Thiocapsa bogorovii: one gene and its partner. Each later gene encodes a partner of the first gene's protein in a complex. Links are inferred from orthologs where the notes say so. Each region holds a gene or a part of one and is shown on either strand. Other genes may lie near its edges. The genes, in order: dsbD and LT988_RS01580.

Region 1 (7,958 bases):
CGGAGTCCTCGGCGTTGAGTCGGCACTCCACGGCATGCCCGCGGATCACGATGTCGTCCTGCGTGTAGCGCAGCGGCTCGCCGGCGGCGATCAGGATCTGCTCTTTGACGATGTCCACGCCCGTGATCATCTCGGTAACCGGGTGCTCGACCTGCACGCGCGTGTTCATCTCGATGAAATAGAAGCAGCCGTCCTCGAAGAGGAATTCGAAGGTGCCGGCGCCGCGATAACCGATGGTGCGGCAGGCCTCCGCACAGCGCTCGCCGATCTCGCGGCGTTGTGCTTCGGTGATGCCCGGCGCGGGTGCCTCTTCGACGACCTTCTGGTGGCGGCGCTGCATGGAGCAGTCGCGCTCGCCGAGATGGATAGCGTTGCCGTGCTGGTCCGAGAGTACCTGGAACTCGATGTGACGCGGGTTCTCCAGGTACTTCTCCATGTAGACCATGTCGTTGTTGAAGGCTGCGGCGGCCTCCGCCTTGGTCAGGGAGATGGCGTTCAGCAAGGTCGCCTCGGAGTGGACGACACGCATGCCGCGACCGCCCCCGCCGCCGGATGCCTTGATGATCACCGGGTAGCCGATCTGACGGGCGATCTCCAGCGTGCGTTTCTTGTTGTCGTCGAGCGGGCCATCGGAGCCGGGCACGCAGGGTACGCCGGCCTTGTTCATGGCGGCGATCGCCGAGACCTTGTCGCCCATCAGGCGGATGGTTTCGGGGCGCGGGCCGATGAAGATGAAGCCGGAGCGTTCGACCCGCTCGGCGAAATCGGCGTTCTCGGACAGGAAGCCGTAGCCGGGGTGGATGGCGACCGTGTCGGTGACCTCGGCTGCGCTGATGATCGCCGGCACGTTGAGATAGCTGTGCAGCGAGGCGGCAGGGCCGATGCAGACCGACTCGTCGGCCAAGAGGACGTGCTTGAGGTCGCGGTCCGCTTCGGAATGCACCGCGACCGTCTTGATGCCCAGCTCGCGACAGGCGCGCAGGATCCGGAGCGCGATCTCGCCCCGGTTGGCGATCAGGACCTTCTCGATCATTGCTGGCATGGTGGCGATGTCTTTGCTGAGGGAGGCGCGGCGAATCGGGGCGGCGCTCGACGACGGGGACGCTAGCCTCCGCCCTTATTCGATGACGAACAGCGGCTGGTTGTATTCGACCGGCTGACCGTTCTCGACCAGGATACGTCTGATGGTGCCGCCTTGCTCGCACTCGATCTGGTTGAGGATCTTCATCGCCTCGATGATGCAGAGCGTCTCGCCGGCCTTCACGCTTTGGCCTTCCTCGACGAACGGCTTGGAACCCGGAGAGGGGGCGCGGTAAAAGGTGCCGACCATCGGCGAGCGCACGACCTCTCCCTCCATCTCCTCGACATCATCTTCATCGCCCGCCTTTGCGGCCGGCACCGCAGCCGGCGCGGCGCCGATGCCCATCGGCATTGCTTGAGGCATATACATCGGCATCGCGCTGCTGCCGTGTCGGCTGATGCGGACCGATTCCTCGCCCTCGTGGATCTCGATCTCCGCGACGTCGGATTGCTCCAACAGCTCGATCAGCTTCTTTACCTTGCGGATATCCATGGTCAGTGGTTCTCGTTGGAAAGGTCCGGCGCGAGCCGACCGGCCGCGGCGCGCAATGCTGAAAAGTAGCCCTCGGCCCCGAGCCCGCTGATCACCCCGACGGCGATGTCGGAGAAATAGGAATGGGCCCGAAACGGCTCGCGGGCATGCACGTTGGAGAGGTGCACCTCGATGAAGGGAATCCCGACCCCGAGCAGCGCATCGCGCAGGGCGACGCTCGTGTGGGTAAAGGCAGCCGGATTCAGGATGATGAAGCGAACCCCGTCGTGCGCCGCACGATGGACCGCCTCGATCAGGACATGCTCGGCGTTGCTCTGGATGCATTCCAGCGTGAAGCCTTCAGCACGTGCCGCATCCTCCAAGCCCTGGTGGATCTCCGCCAGCGTGGCGCGGCCGTAGTACTCCGGCTCGCGGGTTCCGAGCAGGTTGAGGTTCGGTCCGTTCAGGACCAGGATCGCGGCCATCCGGTCAATATGCTCCAACTCATCCGAGTCTCAGTGTACCCGCCGATCTGTTTTGGATCGGCAGCAAATCGGCGCGAATTGTGCGGATTTTACGCGATGTTGTCCAGCTAAGACGCGTCCTCGTCGGATTCCGCGGAGCCTTCGGCATCGACTAAGGCGCCAAGCTCGGCCTTGAGCTCGGCGGCCGTGACCTCGCCGGTGCGGCTGAAGACACGGCGCCCGCGGCGGTCGAAGATCACCGTGAAGGGCAGCCCTTCGACCCGGTTTCCGAGTCGCTTCGAGAGGGCGACAGCCTCCGGGTTGGCTACCAAGATTGGGTAGTTGACCGGGTATTGGGCGACGAATGCCTCGACGTCTTCGGGGCGGTCCACGGCGATGCCCACCACCTGCACGCCGGCCTCGCCGAGTGCCTCCTGCGTTTCGATAAAGAGCGGCATCTCGCGAACGCAGGGCGGGCACCAGCTTGCCCAATAGTTGATGACCACGACCTTACCGGCCCAGGCCTCGCTGCTGACCTTCGAACCGGCAAGGTCAGTCAGGCCGAAGTCAGGCAAGGTTTGTAGGGGCGCTGATTGGCGGGCCGGCAATCCCGAATCGGGCTTCGGCGCTCCGATCCAGCGTTGGCCGACAATGGCGACCCCGACGCTGATTCCGCCCGCAAGCAAAATGACCATCCCCACGCGAATCGCGCTCATGGCGCGGCCCGGCGCAGGTGCTCGACGAAGTCATCGGCGGGTTTGAAGCCGACCAAGCGATAGTTTTTGAGCTCTTGTCCCGCGGGGTCGAAGTACAGGATGGCGGGTGGTCCAATAATGCCGAAGTGCTTCATCAGGGCCTGATCATCCGCGTCGTTGGCCGTGACGTCTGCCTTAAGCAGGACGAAGCGGTCCATCTCCGCGATCACGGCAGGATCGCTGAAGGTGTAGCGCTCCAGCTCCTTGCAGGTCACGCACCAGTCTGCATAGAAGTCCAGCATGACCGGTTTGCCGAGCGCGCCCGCCTTGGCGACCTCGCGATCGAGGTCCTCGAGCGTCTTTACCGGGGTAAAGACCGCCTCGGCTGCGGCGCCACCGCTGCCGCCCACGGCCAGCCCGCGCAGCGGTTGGATCGTATCCTTGCCGCCGGCCGCGGCGCCGAGCAGCATGAGTGCGCCGTAGATGAGCAGAAAGACGCCGAGTCCCTTCCAAAGCTTGCTCCACCCGGTTGCCCCCTGCGGCAGTTGGGTCAATGCGCCCATGTAGACCGCCGAGCAGATCAGCAGCAGCCCCCACAGCAGCATTGCGACGGCCGCCGGCAGGATCCGTTCGAGCATGAAGATGGCGACGCCGAGCAGGGCGACGCCGAATACCGCCTTGACCGCATCCATCCAACCGCCGGCGCGCGGCAACAGCTTGCCGGCCGAGGTGCCGATGGCGATCAGGGGCGCACCCATCCCCATACTCAGGGCGAACAGGGCGATACCGCCGAGCACCGCGTCCCCGGTCTGGCTGATGTAGATGAGTGCCCCGAAGAGCGGCGGGGCGACGCAGGGTCCGACGATCAGTGCCGAGAGCAGGCCCATGATGGCCACGCCCAGCAAGGTGCCGCCCTCCTGCTTGTTGCTGATTTCGGCGAGCTTAGACTGGAAGCTGGACGGCAGTTGCAGGTCGTAGAAGCCGAACATGGACAGCGCAAGCAGCACGAAGATCAACGCGAAGGAGGTCAGAACCCACGGGTTCTGGAAGGCTGCCTGTAGATTCGCGCCGAAGAGCCCCGCCAGCACGCCGACCACCGTGTAGGTCAAGGCCATGGCCAGGACATAGACCAGCGACAGGGTAAAAGCCTTGCGTGTGGTGATGTTCGGGCCTTGTCCGGCAATAATGCCCGAGAGGATCGGGATCATCGGGAAGACACAGGGCGTGAAGGCGAGCAAGAGGCCGAATCCGAAGAAGGCCGCGATCACCACCCAGACGCCGCTGTTGGCGAGAACAGAGGCGATCCGGTCCTGCTCCGAGACCGTGTCGTCCGCGACCGACGGCGCACTTTCCGGTGTCGCGCCGGCCGTCGTGGCCGCGGCTGCCGCTGTTGGCAGAGCCGCCGTCACCAGCGCCTCCGGCAGGCTCAGTGCGACCTTCTGTGTCTGTGGCGGATAGCAGATGCCGATCTCGGCGCAGCCTTGGTATTTGGCGACTAGGGTCACCTCGGTCGGCTCGGTCGACCCACGCAGCAGGGGCAGGCTCAGATCGACCCGATCGTGATAGACCTCGACATCGCCGACGCTGCCGTCGGGAAGGATGGAGTCCTTCTTGATGTCGCCGGCGGGCCGCTCGAACGGCCCGATGGCGACCTCGCTCCCGTCCTCGAGCGCCAGCTCGAGCATATGGCTGTAGAGATAAGTTCCCTCGGCAACATCCCAGGTCAACTGGAGCCGGTCCGGTCCGGCGACCTCCGCCGAGAAGCGGAACGCCTCCTCGGCAGGGAGGATATCGTCATCCGCGCCCAAGCCGAGCGACTGGCCTAACCCCGCCAAAGCCTTCGGCGATTGCTCGCCCTGAATCGGTGACGGAGTCTCGGCGGCGGGCGCGGTCTCGGCTGCGATAGGCGTTGCGGCAACCATTTCCGGCAGCTCGAGCAGCAGGCGCTGGCGGTGCGGCGGGTAGCAGAGTCCGGCATCGGCGCAGCCCTGCGAGGTCGCCTCGAGGGTCAGGAAGTTGCCGGCTCCCGTCGAGCGCGTGACCGGGACCCGGATCTCGACGCTGTCGCGATAGACCTGGACCTTACCGAAGAATTCGTCCTCCTTGGTCTTTCCGTCGGGCATTTGCGGGCCCCCGGTCGAGATCCCGACGGTTTCCGTCTGGAACCCGAACTTACTCTGATACATGTAATAGCCGTCGGCGATCTCCCAGCGCACCCGAACGGCGTCCGGGCCGTCGGCCTCACCCGAAATGCGGAAGGCCTGATCCGGCATCAGGAATTCGTCCTCCCCCGACGCGAGCGGCGACGCTCCGGCGACGAGCAGCCAGGTCAACGCGGCGGCCAAGAATCGTACCGCGGCAGATGTCCCGCGCGACGGCCGTTGTCCCGGGGCCTGCTGTTCGGTGGCGATGTCGTCGATGGCGGCGTGGCGCTGCTCGACGGCGGCCCCGATTCCGGGGCTCAGTCGTTGTGGTCGGTGCATGTCGTTACCCAGCTCAGATAGTCGGGGAGTCCCTCGGTGACGGGGACCGCGATGATTTCCGGAATCTCGTAGGGATGCAATGCGCGCAGGCGCTCGGTCAATGCGCCGACGCGCTCGGTCGTGGTCTTGATCAGGAGCAAGACCTCGGGATCGCGTTGGATCTGACCCTCCCAGCGATAAATCGAGGTGATGCCCGGCAGCAGATTGGCGCAGGCGGCAAGGCGCTCGTCGACCAATGCCTCGGCGATGCGTCCGGCCGAGGTATCGTCGGGGCAGGTGCAGAAGATCAGGCGGTGGTCTGCCGTCATGCGGTGGTTCGGCGGCGTTTCATAAGGGTTGGGGTTCCACTATCCTGCAACGGGTCAACCTTCTTCTACCACAATGTTTGTCGGTTTAAGGGATCTCGGCCGACCGAGCGCGGACCGACCGACCACTTCGGGAGACCATTATCGTGCCTTTTTTGCTTCTGCTGGTCATCGGAATTCCGATGATCGAGATCTACGTCATGATCCGGGTCGGGTCCGAAATCGGGGCGTTTCCGACGATCGCCCTGGCCATCCTCACCGCCGTCGTCGGGATCTGGCTGGTTCGCCACCAAGGTTTCGGCTTGCTCATGCGCGTGCGCGAGATGACCGATCGCGGCGAGGTCCCGGCATTGGAGGTCTTGGATGGCGCGCTGCTCCTCGTTGCCGGACTCTTTCTGCTCCTTCCCGGCTTTCTGACCGATACGATCGGGTTTTTGTTGCTCGTCCCGCCCCTGCGGCATTGGATCGTCGGGCGCTACGTTCGGGTCATCCCGGTCCGACCCGGTGCGCCCCCCGGAGCCGAAGAGGGGCCGAGGGTCATCGAAGGCGACTACCGTCGCGAAGATTGAGGCAGGTCGAACCCTCCGACGCTTGACAGACGAGGATAAGGCTCTACTATTAGCACTCGTTTGAGATGAGTGCTAACAGAGCGGGCCGAAACGGACTGCTCACCCGCACTCCGAACCCGTCAACCGCACGAGGAGACCACCACATGAATATTCGTCCCCTGCACGACCGCGTCGTTGTCCGTCGCATGGAAGAAGAGCGCACGACCGCCGGCGGCATCGTGATCCCGGACTCCGCCACCGAGAAGCCGATTCAGGGCGAGATTATCGCCGTCGGCAAGGGCAAGATCCTCGACAACGGCGAGAGCCGCCCGCTGGATGTGAAAGTCGGTGACCGCGTCCTGTTCGGCAAGTATTCCGGCACCGAGGTGAAGCTCGACGGCAAAGAGTTTCTGGTGATGCGCGAAGAAGACATCATGGGCGTCATCGAGGGCTGATGCCGAGCGCTTCCCTCCGGGAAGCCCGCATCCACGCCACCCGTGAGCCCCGCGAGCGAGCCGCGCCGGCTCGACACGCGTCCCCGACAGCATCGAAATTCAAAGAAACGAATTAAGGATCAACACTATGAGTGCAAAAGACGTCAAGTTCGGCGGTGAAGCCCGTGCCCGCATGATGGAGGGTGTCAACATCCTCGCCAACGCCGTGAAGGTGACGCTGGGTCCCAAGGGGCGCAACGTTGTCCTCGAGAAGTCCTTCGGTGCCCCGACCGTCACCAAGGACGGCGTGTCCGTCGCCAAGGAAATCGAGCTGAGCGACAAGTTCGAGAACATGGGCGCTCAGATGGTGAAGGAAGTCGCTTCCCACACCTCCGACATCGCCGGCGACGGCACCACCACCGCGACGGTTCTGGCGCAAGCCATGGTCCGTGAAGGTCTCAAGGCCGTTGCTGCCGGCATGAACCCGATGGACCTGAAGCGCGGCATGGACAAGGCCGTCGAAGCGGCCGTGGAAGAGCTCAAGAACCTCTCCAAGCCCTGCACCGAGTCCAAGGCGATCGCCCAGGTCGGCACCATCTCGGCCAACTCGGACGAGTCGATCGGCCAGATCATCGCCGAGGCGATGGAGAAGGTCGGCAAGGAAGGCGTCATCACCGTCGAGGACGGCACCTCCCTGCACAACGAGCTGGATGTCGTCGAAGGGATGCAGTTCGACCGCGGCTACCTCTCGCCCTACTTCATCAACAACCAGCAGAGCCAGAGCGCCGAGCTGGAAGACCCCTTCATCCTCCTGCACGACAAGAAGATCTCCAATATCCGCGAGCTTCTGCCGGTGCTCGAAGCGGTCGCCAAGGCCGGCCGTCCGCTGCTGATCATCGCCGAGGACGTCGAAGGCGAGGCGCTGGCCACCCTGGTGGTCAACACCCTGCGCGGCATCGTGAAGGTCTGCGCCGTCAAGGCCCCGGGCTTCGGTGATCGTCGCAAGGCCATGCTGCAGGACATCGCCATCCTCACCGGTGCGACCGTGATCTCCGAAGAGGTCGGTCTGGCGCTCGAGAAGGCGACCCTTAACGATCTGGGTACCGCCAAGCGCGTGCAGGTCGGCAAGGACGAGACCACCCTCATCGACGGTGCCGGCTCCGAAATGGACATCAAGGCGCGCTGCGAGCAGATCCGCGCCCAGGTCGAGGAGACCAGCTCCGACTACGACCGCGAGAAGCTCCAAGAACGTCTGGCCAAGCTGGCCGGCGGTGTGGCCGTCATCAAGGTCGGTGCCGCCACCGAGATGGAGATGAAGGAGAAGAAGGCGCGTGTCGAAGACGCGCTGCATGCCACCCGTGCGGCGGTCGAGGAAGGCATCGTCCCCGGCGGCGGTGTTGCGCTGGTCCGTGCCCAGACCGCGGTCAAGGGCCTGAGCGGTGCGAACCACGACCAGGACGTCGGGATCACCATCGCG
Region 2 (5,643 bases), 2.0 Mb from region 1 along the record:
ACTCGCGGGCGTCCCGACCCCGGTGATCGCGCGTGCACGCGTACGATTGCGCGAGCTGGAAGCCGGCGCGCGACGCCATGCGGAGCGCGATGCCGTGCAGCTCTCGCTCTTCCCGCCCGATCCCGAGCCCGCCGCGCCGCATCCGCTTTTGGAGGTTATGGAGACCATCGAGCCGGACAGCTTGACGCCTCGAGCAGCCTTGGATCTGCTGTATCGCCTGAAGGATCTCTCGGCCGATCGTCCATCTGTCGCTTGACCGCCGTGGATGTCAGGGTTCGGCCCACTCCTCGCAACCGAAGCCGTGCATTAGGCGCCATCAAGCGACGGAGCGCCGACCCGCAGCAGCGCCAAGGTGATGTTGTCGTTGCCGCCACGCTCGTTGGCGAGACGCACAAGCGCCTCTGCAGCAGGCTCGAGATCGTTCCCGAAGCTCGCGGTCAGCACTTGACACAGCCAGTCTTCCGGGACCATGCCCGTTAGACCGTCCGTACAAAACAAAAAGATGTCGCCGAGCGCGAGATCGGAGACCCCGCAGGAGACCTTGACCTTGGGCGACGACCCGAGTGCTCGGGTCAGGATGTTCGCCCCGATGCCGTAACGGCGGGCGTCCTCGCGCGTGCTGAAGAATCCTTGATCGACCACCTCTTGGATGAAGGAGTGGTCCCGCGAAAGCTGCTCCAATCGCCCGTTGCGCAGCCGATACAGTCGCGAGTCACCCACGTAGCCGAAGGCTAGCCAATCTTCCCCGACGGCCCCCACAACCACGGTTGTCCCCATCCCGGAGAGATCCGGCTCGGCTTTGCTCAGCGTCCAAATGGCGACATTGGCGTCCTGGATCGCCGTCTCGACGAACCCCTTCGCCGCGTCCGGATGCAGTCGGTAGGCCATCTGCTCTCGAAAACGCGTGGCGATGAGGTCCGTCGCCAAGGCGCTTGCGACCTCGCCGGCCTGAGCGCCGCCGATACCGTCCGCCACAATCAAGAAGCCGAGCTCAGGGTCGACGGCCACGGCATCCTCGTTACCCGAACGCACGCGACCGCGGTCGGTTCGCCAGGCATATTCGAAGGTGAGAGCGGTCGTAAGGGCGCCACTCATCGCTTCAGCATCATGGCCAGCGCTCGACGTTCGAGGCTCAGGATCCAGGCGCGCCGTTGAGCTGGGCCGCCAGACGCTTGGGCTCCACATAGCCCGGAATCAACTCGCCGGTTTCGGTGAGGATGGCCGGGGTGCCGCGCAGACCGAGCTCCGCGCCAAGCGCCATGTGCGCGTCGACTGGGTTCTCGCAGGTCTTATCCGGGATCGGCTTACCAGCCTTCGCGTCGGTCATGGCCGTGCGCTGGGCGGCGGCATCCCCGGCACACCAGACCGATACCGCCTCGGTATAAGCGGGACTGCCCTGGCCCGCGCGGGGATAGAAGAGATAACGGACACGAATCCCTTCTTTGAGGTAGTCGTCGATCTGGCTATGCAGTTTGCGGCAGTACCCGCACTCGATGTCGGTGAAGACGGTCACCGTGTGCTTGGCGTCCTCCGGCTCGAAGACGACCATCTTGGACTCCCCAACGCCATCGACCAAGTCCTTACGGACCGTTGCCAGACGCGGCTCTGTCAGATCCTCGCGCGTCTTCAGATCGACGATTCGTCCGTCGACGAAATAACGACCGTCGGCGGTGACGTACATCAACTGAGTGCCGACCATGACCTCGTAGAGCCCCTGCACGGGGGAAGCCGTCACGCTGTCGATTTCAATGCCTGGAACGATCTTGCCCAACGCCTCGCGAATGGTCTTCTCGGGTGACGCCCACGCGGACTGCGCGGCGAGCATCAGGGCGGCTAGGGCGAGCGCGGAAACTCTGGCTTTGGTCATTGGATACTTAATCTCTGAAGTTGGTGAACTGGATCGGCAGACCCCAGTCTTCATCGCGCAGTAGCGCGATTGCTTCCTGGAGGTCGTCACGCTTTTTTCCGGAGACACGGACCTGGTCCCCCTGGATCTGAGCCTGCACCTTGGTCTTGCTCGCCTTGATGGCCTTGACCATGCGCTTGGCGGTCTCGCTGTCGACACCCTGTTTGAGGGCGATCTCCTGCCGGGCCGCGCTGAGATTAGAGACCGGGTCGCCGGGGTCGAGCGACGAGAGGTCGATTTTCCGTTTGACCAGTTTCTGCCGAAGGATATCCATCATCTGCTGCAGGTGAAATTCCTGCTCGCCGATCATGAGGATCTTCCCGTCGCTCAGCTCGAAGCTCGCCTTTACACCCTTGAAGTCGAACCGGGTGTCGATCTCGCGGTTGGCCTGGTCGACCGCGTTGCGGACCTCCTGCAGGTCGATTTCCGAGACGATGTCGAACGATGGCATAGGCTTTCTCACTCCGCACGCAAATCACCGAAGACGGCCATTGTGCGAGAAATCCCGCCAAAAGCGAACCGCCGCGCATCATCCGCCCCGGTTCCATCCGCAATCCATACTCACCCCCGCGGATGGTGGCGTGCGTGGAGTTGCTTCAAACGCTCACGCGCAACATGGGTGTAGATCTGCGTGGTTGAAAGGTCGCTGTGGCCCAGGAGCATCTGCACGACGCGCAAATCCGCGCCATGATTGAGCAGATGGGTGGCGAAGGCATGGCGCAACGTGTGGGGCGAGAGGGGTTTGAAGACGCCCGCCTCCAGCGCATAGCGCTTGATCAGCAGCCAGAACGCCTGGCGCGTCATGCAGTCGCTGCGGCAGGTTGGAAAGAGATAATCGGTCACGCGACCGCCGAGCAGCTCGGCGCGCGGTCCGCGCAGATAGTCGAGCAACCAGGATGTCGCCTCCTCGCCGAGCGGCACGAGCCGTTCCTTGTCCCCCTTGCCGACGATCCGCACGACGCCCTGCGTCAAACCGACCTGCCCGGTCGTCAGGGTCACCAGCTCGGTGACCCGCAGACCGCTCGCGTAGAGCACCTCGAGCATGGTGCGATCCCGGTGACCCCGCGCATCGGCGGTATCCGGCGCGCCGAGCAGGGCCTCCACCTCGAGCTCGCTCAAGCTCTTCGGCAGAGGTCGACCGAGCTTCGGCGCCTCGACACGGGCGCTCGGATCGTCGCGGATCACGCCGCGACGCAGCAGATACTGATAGAACTGGCGTAGACAGGACAACAGACGCGCACTCGAGCGCGGCTTGCGGCCCTCCTGCGAGAGAACGACCAGATAATCCAGCAAATCCAGTCGCTGCGCCTCGATTAGCGAGCGTCCACGCTCGCGTGCGACCCAGGCGGCGAAGGCACGCAGATCCGACTGATAGGCCGCCAGCGTATTCGGACTCAGACCCCGCTCGAGCCAGAGCGCATCGGCGAAACCCTCGATGACCCCCAAATCGACGGGCATCAACACGCGTCTCCCGCGCCGCGCGAGGGCATAGGCCCGGACCGCCCTTGCAGCTGCCCACCACCACCCGAGCGGACGCGCTTGAATTGATTGACTTCTTTTCGCTTTTTCATCTAAACCGCGTCGGGCATAAGGCTTCCAGGCTCCTCCGCGACTTGCTCCAACGCAAGCCCATATTTGGACTACGGACGCGGTTTACGGGATTCGTGGCCAAGCAGCCAGCGTTTGACTGCGAGCTTGCGTCCGTTCGTGTCTCCCGAGAAACCGCCGAGGCCGTCGACGGCGACCACCCGATGGCAGGGCACCACGATTGGACAGGGGTTGGCACGACAGGCTTGTCCGACTGCGCGTGGGCCGCTCCCGAGTCGCCGCGCGATCTCCCCGTACGTTCGGGTCTCGCCCGCCGGAATCCGACGCAGCTCGGCCCAGACCCGTTGTTGGAAATCGGTGCCGACCAGCGAGACCGGGAGATCGAACCCGGTCGACGCCTGCTCGAAATAGGCTCTAAGCTGCAGCCGAATGGCCGACGGCATACCTTCCGCCCCCAGGTGTGCATGCGTAGCCGGCGGGTCCAGATCGACGCCGGTCAATGTCTCGCCGTCCCAGTGGATAGCGATCCGGCCAATAGGGGTATCGATCCGAGTCTGCGGCATGAGGTCTTCCTCCAATGGTGTGCCGGAATCCGCTCTTCGGCCGAGGCAACGTCGGATTCATCTTAGCCCGCACCGCTGCGCCGGAAAAGGCAGCGACACCCTGTGGATAAGTCTGTGGTCAAGTGGTGTGGTGTAGAATGAGAGCAGTCCCATGTCACTGTTTTTTCGAAACTCACCGACCGAATGTAAGCGTTTGATAATAACAAAAACAACGGATTAAACGTTTTCCCGGCAGATGACCGAGCGGGCTCGCATCTCCCGAGTGACCCTTCGGGCGACGCTTGGCCGTGTGCATAACGTCTCTTCGGCTCGATCCGGGGTTCGCGAAAAGTCAAGCCCCGACCGGCGAACACCGGTCCGAGATCCGATCGACGACTCGCTCGATGCGGGTGCATCGACCGTTCGGATCGGTCAAGATAGCCAAAATGAGTGAGCTGTGGACATGCCCGACATGAGCGAACCCGATCAAGGCCCCGTTGAGGGAATGGAGAGATTCTGGGAAACGACCCCGCTCGCTGCCATGACACCCGAGCAATGGGAGTCGCTCTGCGACGGCTGCGCGAAATGCTGTCTCGAAAAGTTCGAGGAAGAGGAGACCGGTGACATCATCTATTCGCGCGTCGCCTGCGCGCTTCTGGATCTCGACACCTGCAGGTGCGGCGACTACGCCAATCGAGCGCGGCGTATGCCCGATTGCGTCACCCTAACGCCTGCTGCACTGGCCTACTCGCGGTGGCTTCCCGAAACCTGCGCCTACCGGCTGTTGGCCGAGAGCAAGCCGTTGCCGACCTGGCATCCGCTGATCACCGGCGATCGGAATTCCGTCTTGGAAGCCGGGCAGAGCCTGTACGGGCGAGCCATCAAGCCGGGGCCCAAGACAGATCCGCTGATGCACCTGATCGACTGGATCCGCTGATCCTGGATCCGGTGAGCCTGGACGCCGCGTTGTCGTGGGTCATGAAGAGATCCGGATACGCCCGATTGACGACGTGATCCCGGACCGGAAAAGGTGCCCCGATGCCCTAGCCTTTACCCCGGGTCCGCGTCTTGCCCGAGGCCGCATTCTTCTCGATGAATTCGATGATGTTTCCGGCAATATCCTTTCCCGTCGAGCGCTCGATCCCTTCGAGCCCGGGTGAGGAGTTCACCTCCATCACCACCGGGCCATGGTTGGAGCGCAGCAGATCCACACCGGCGACATTCAACCCCATGGTCTGCGCCGCGCGCAACGCGGTGGAGCGCTCCTCCGGCGTGATACGCACGAGGCTTGCCGTGCCGCCCCGGTGGAGATTGGAACGAAATTCGCCCTCTTTCCCCTGGCGCTTCATCGCCGCGACGACCTTGTCCCCGATGATGAAGCATCGCAGATCGGCGCCGCCGGCCTCCTTGATGAACTCCTGCACCAGGATGTTGGTATGCAGACCCATAAAGGCCTCGATCACGCTCTCGGCCGCCTTGTGCGTCTCGGCCAGGACTACGCCGATCCCTTGCGTGCCTTCCAGGAGCTTGATCACCAGCGGCGCCCCGCCAACCATCTTGATCAAATCCTGGATGTCGTCCGGCTTGTGCGCGAAGCCCGTGACCGGCAGACCGATTCCCTTCCGAGAAAGCAGTTGCAGGGAGCGC

What was found.
Region 2: the proteins of dsbD (region 1) and LT988_RS01580 are in contact, whole or in part, in a crystal structure (PDB 1JZD), measured with the Escherichia coli proteins. The link is inferred for Thiocapsa bogorovii from one-to-one orthologs.

What each region holds. Positions count from the first base shown.
Region 1 is NZ_CP089309.1:2,287,254-2,295,211, reverse strand. The notes cover bases 2,462-5,581. They hold dsbD (protein-disulfide reductase DsbD), read right to left. Parts: upstream 5,195-5,581; coding sequence 2,729-5,194; downstream 2,462-2,728. Other genes in these bases: cutA (divalent-cation tolerance protein CutA), read right to left, coding at 5,173-5,502; LT988_RS10385 (TlpA family protein disulfide reductase), read right to left, coding at 2,462-2,732. In the rest of the region: accC (acetyl-CoA carboxylase biotin carboxylase subunit), read right to left, coding at 1-1,033; accB (acetyl-CoA carboxylase biotin carboxyl carrier protein), read right to left, coding at 1,118-1,573; aroQ (type II 3-dehydroquinate dehydratase), read right to left, coding at 1,576-2,037; more of LT988_RS10385, read right to left, coding at 2,145-2,461; LT988_RS10370 (FxsA family protein), read left to right, coding at 5,646-6,068; co-chaperone GroES, read left to right, coding at 6,212-6,502; groL (chaperonin GroEL), read left to right, coding at 6,630-7,958. UniProt on the Escherichia coli protein: Required to facilitate the formation of correct disulfide bonds in some periplasmic proteins and for the assembly of the periplasmic c-type cytochromes.
Region 2 is NZ_CP089309.1:336,819-342,461, forward strand. The notes cover bases 1-2,958. They hold LT988_RS01580 (DsbC family protein), read right to left. Parts: upstream 1,868-2,958; coding sequence 1,133-1,867; downstream 1-1,132. Other genes in these bases: mutS (DNA mismatch repair protein MutS), read left to right, coding at 1-256; LT988_RS01575 (PP2C family protein-serine/threonine phosphatase), read right to left, coding at 307-1,095; LT988_RS01585 (YajQ family cyclic di-GMP-binding protein), read right to left, coding at 1,875-2,357; xerD (site-specific tyrosine recombinase XerD), read right to left, coding at 2,468-2,958. Outside these bases: more of xerD, read right to left, coding at 2,959-3,364; LT988_RS01595 (methylated-DNA--[protein]-cysteine S-methyltransferase), read right to left, coding at 3,547-4,017; LT988_RS01600 (YcgN family cysteine cluster protein), read left to right, coding at 4,469-4,933; rimK (30S ribosomal protein S6--L-glutamate ligase), read right to left, coding at 5,040-5,643. UniProt on the Escherichia coli protein: Acts as a disulfide isomerase, interacting with incorrectly folded proteins to correct non-native disulfide bonds.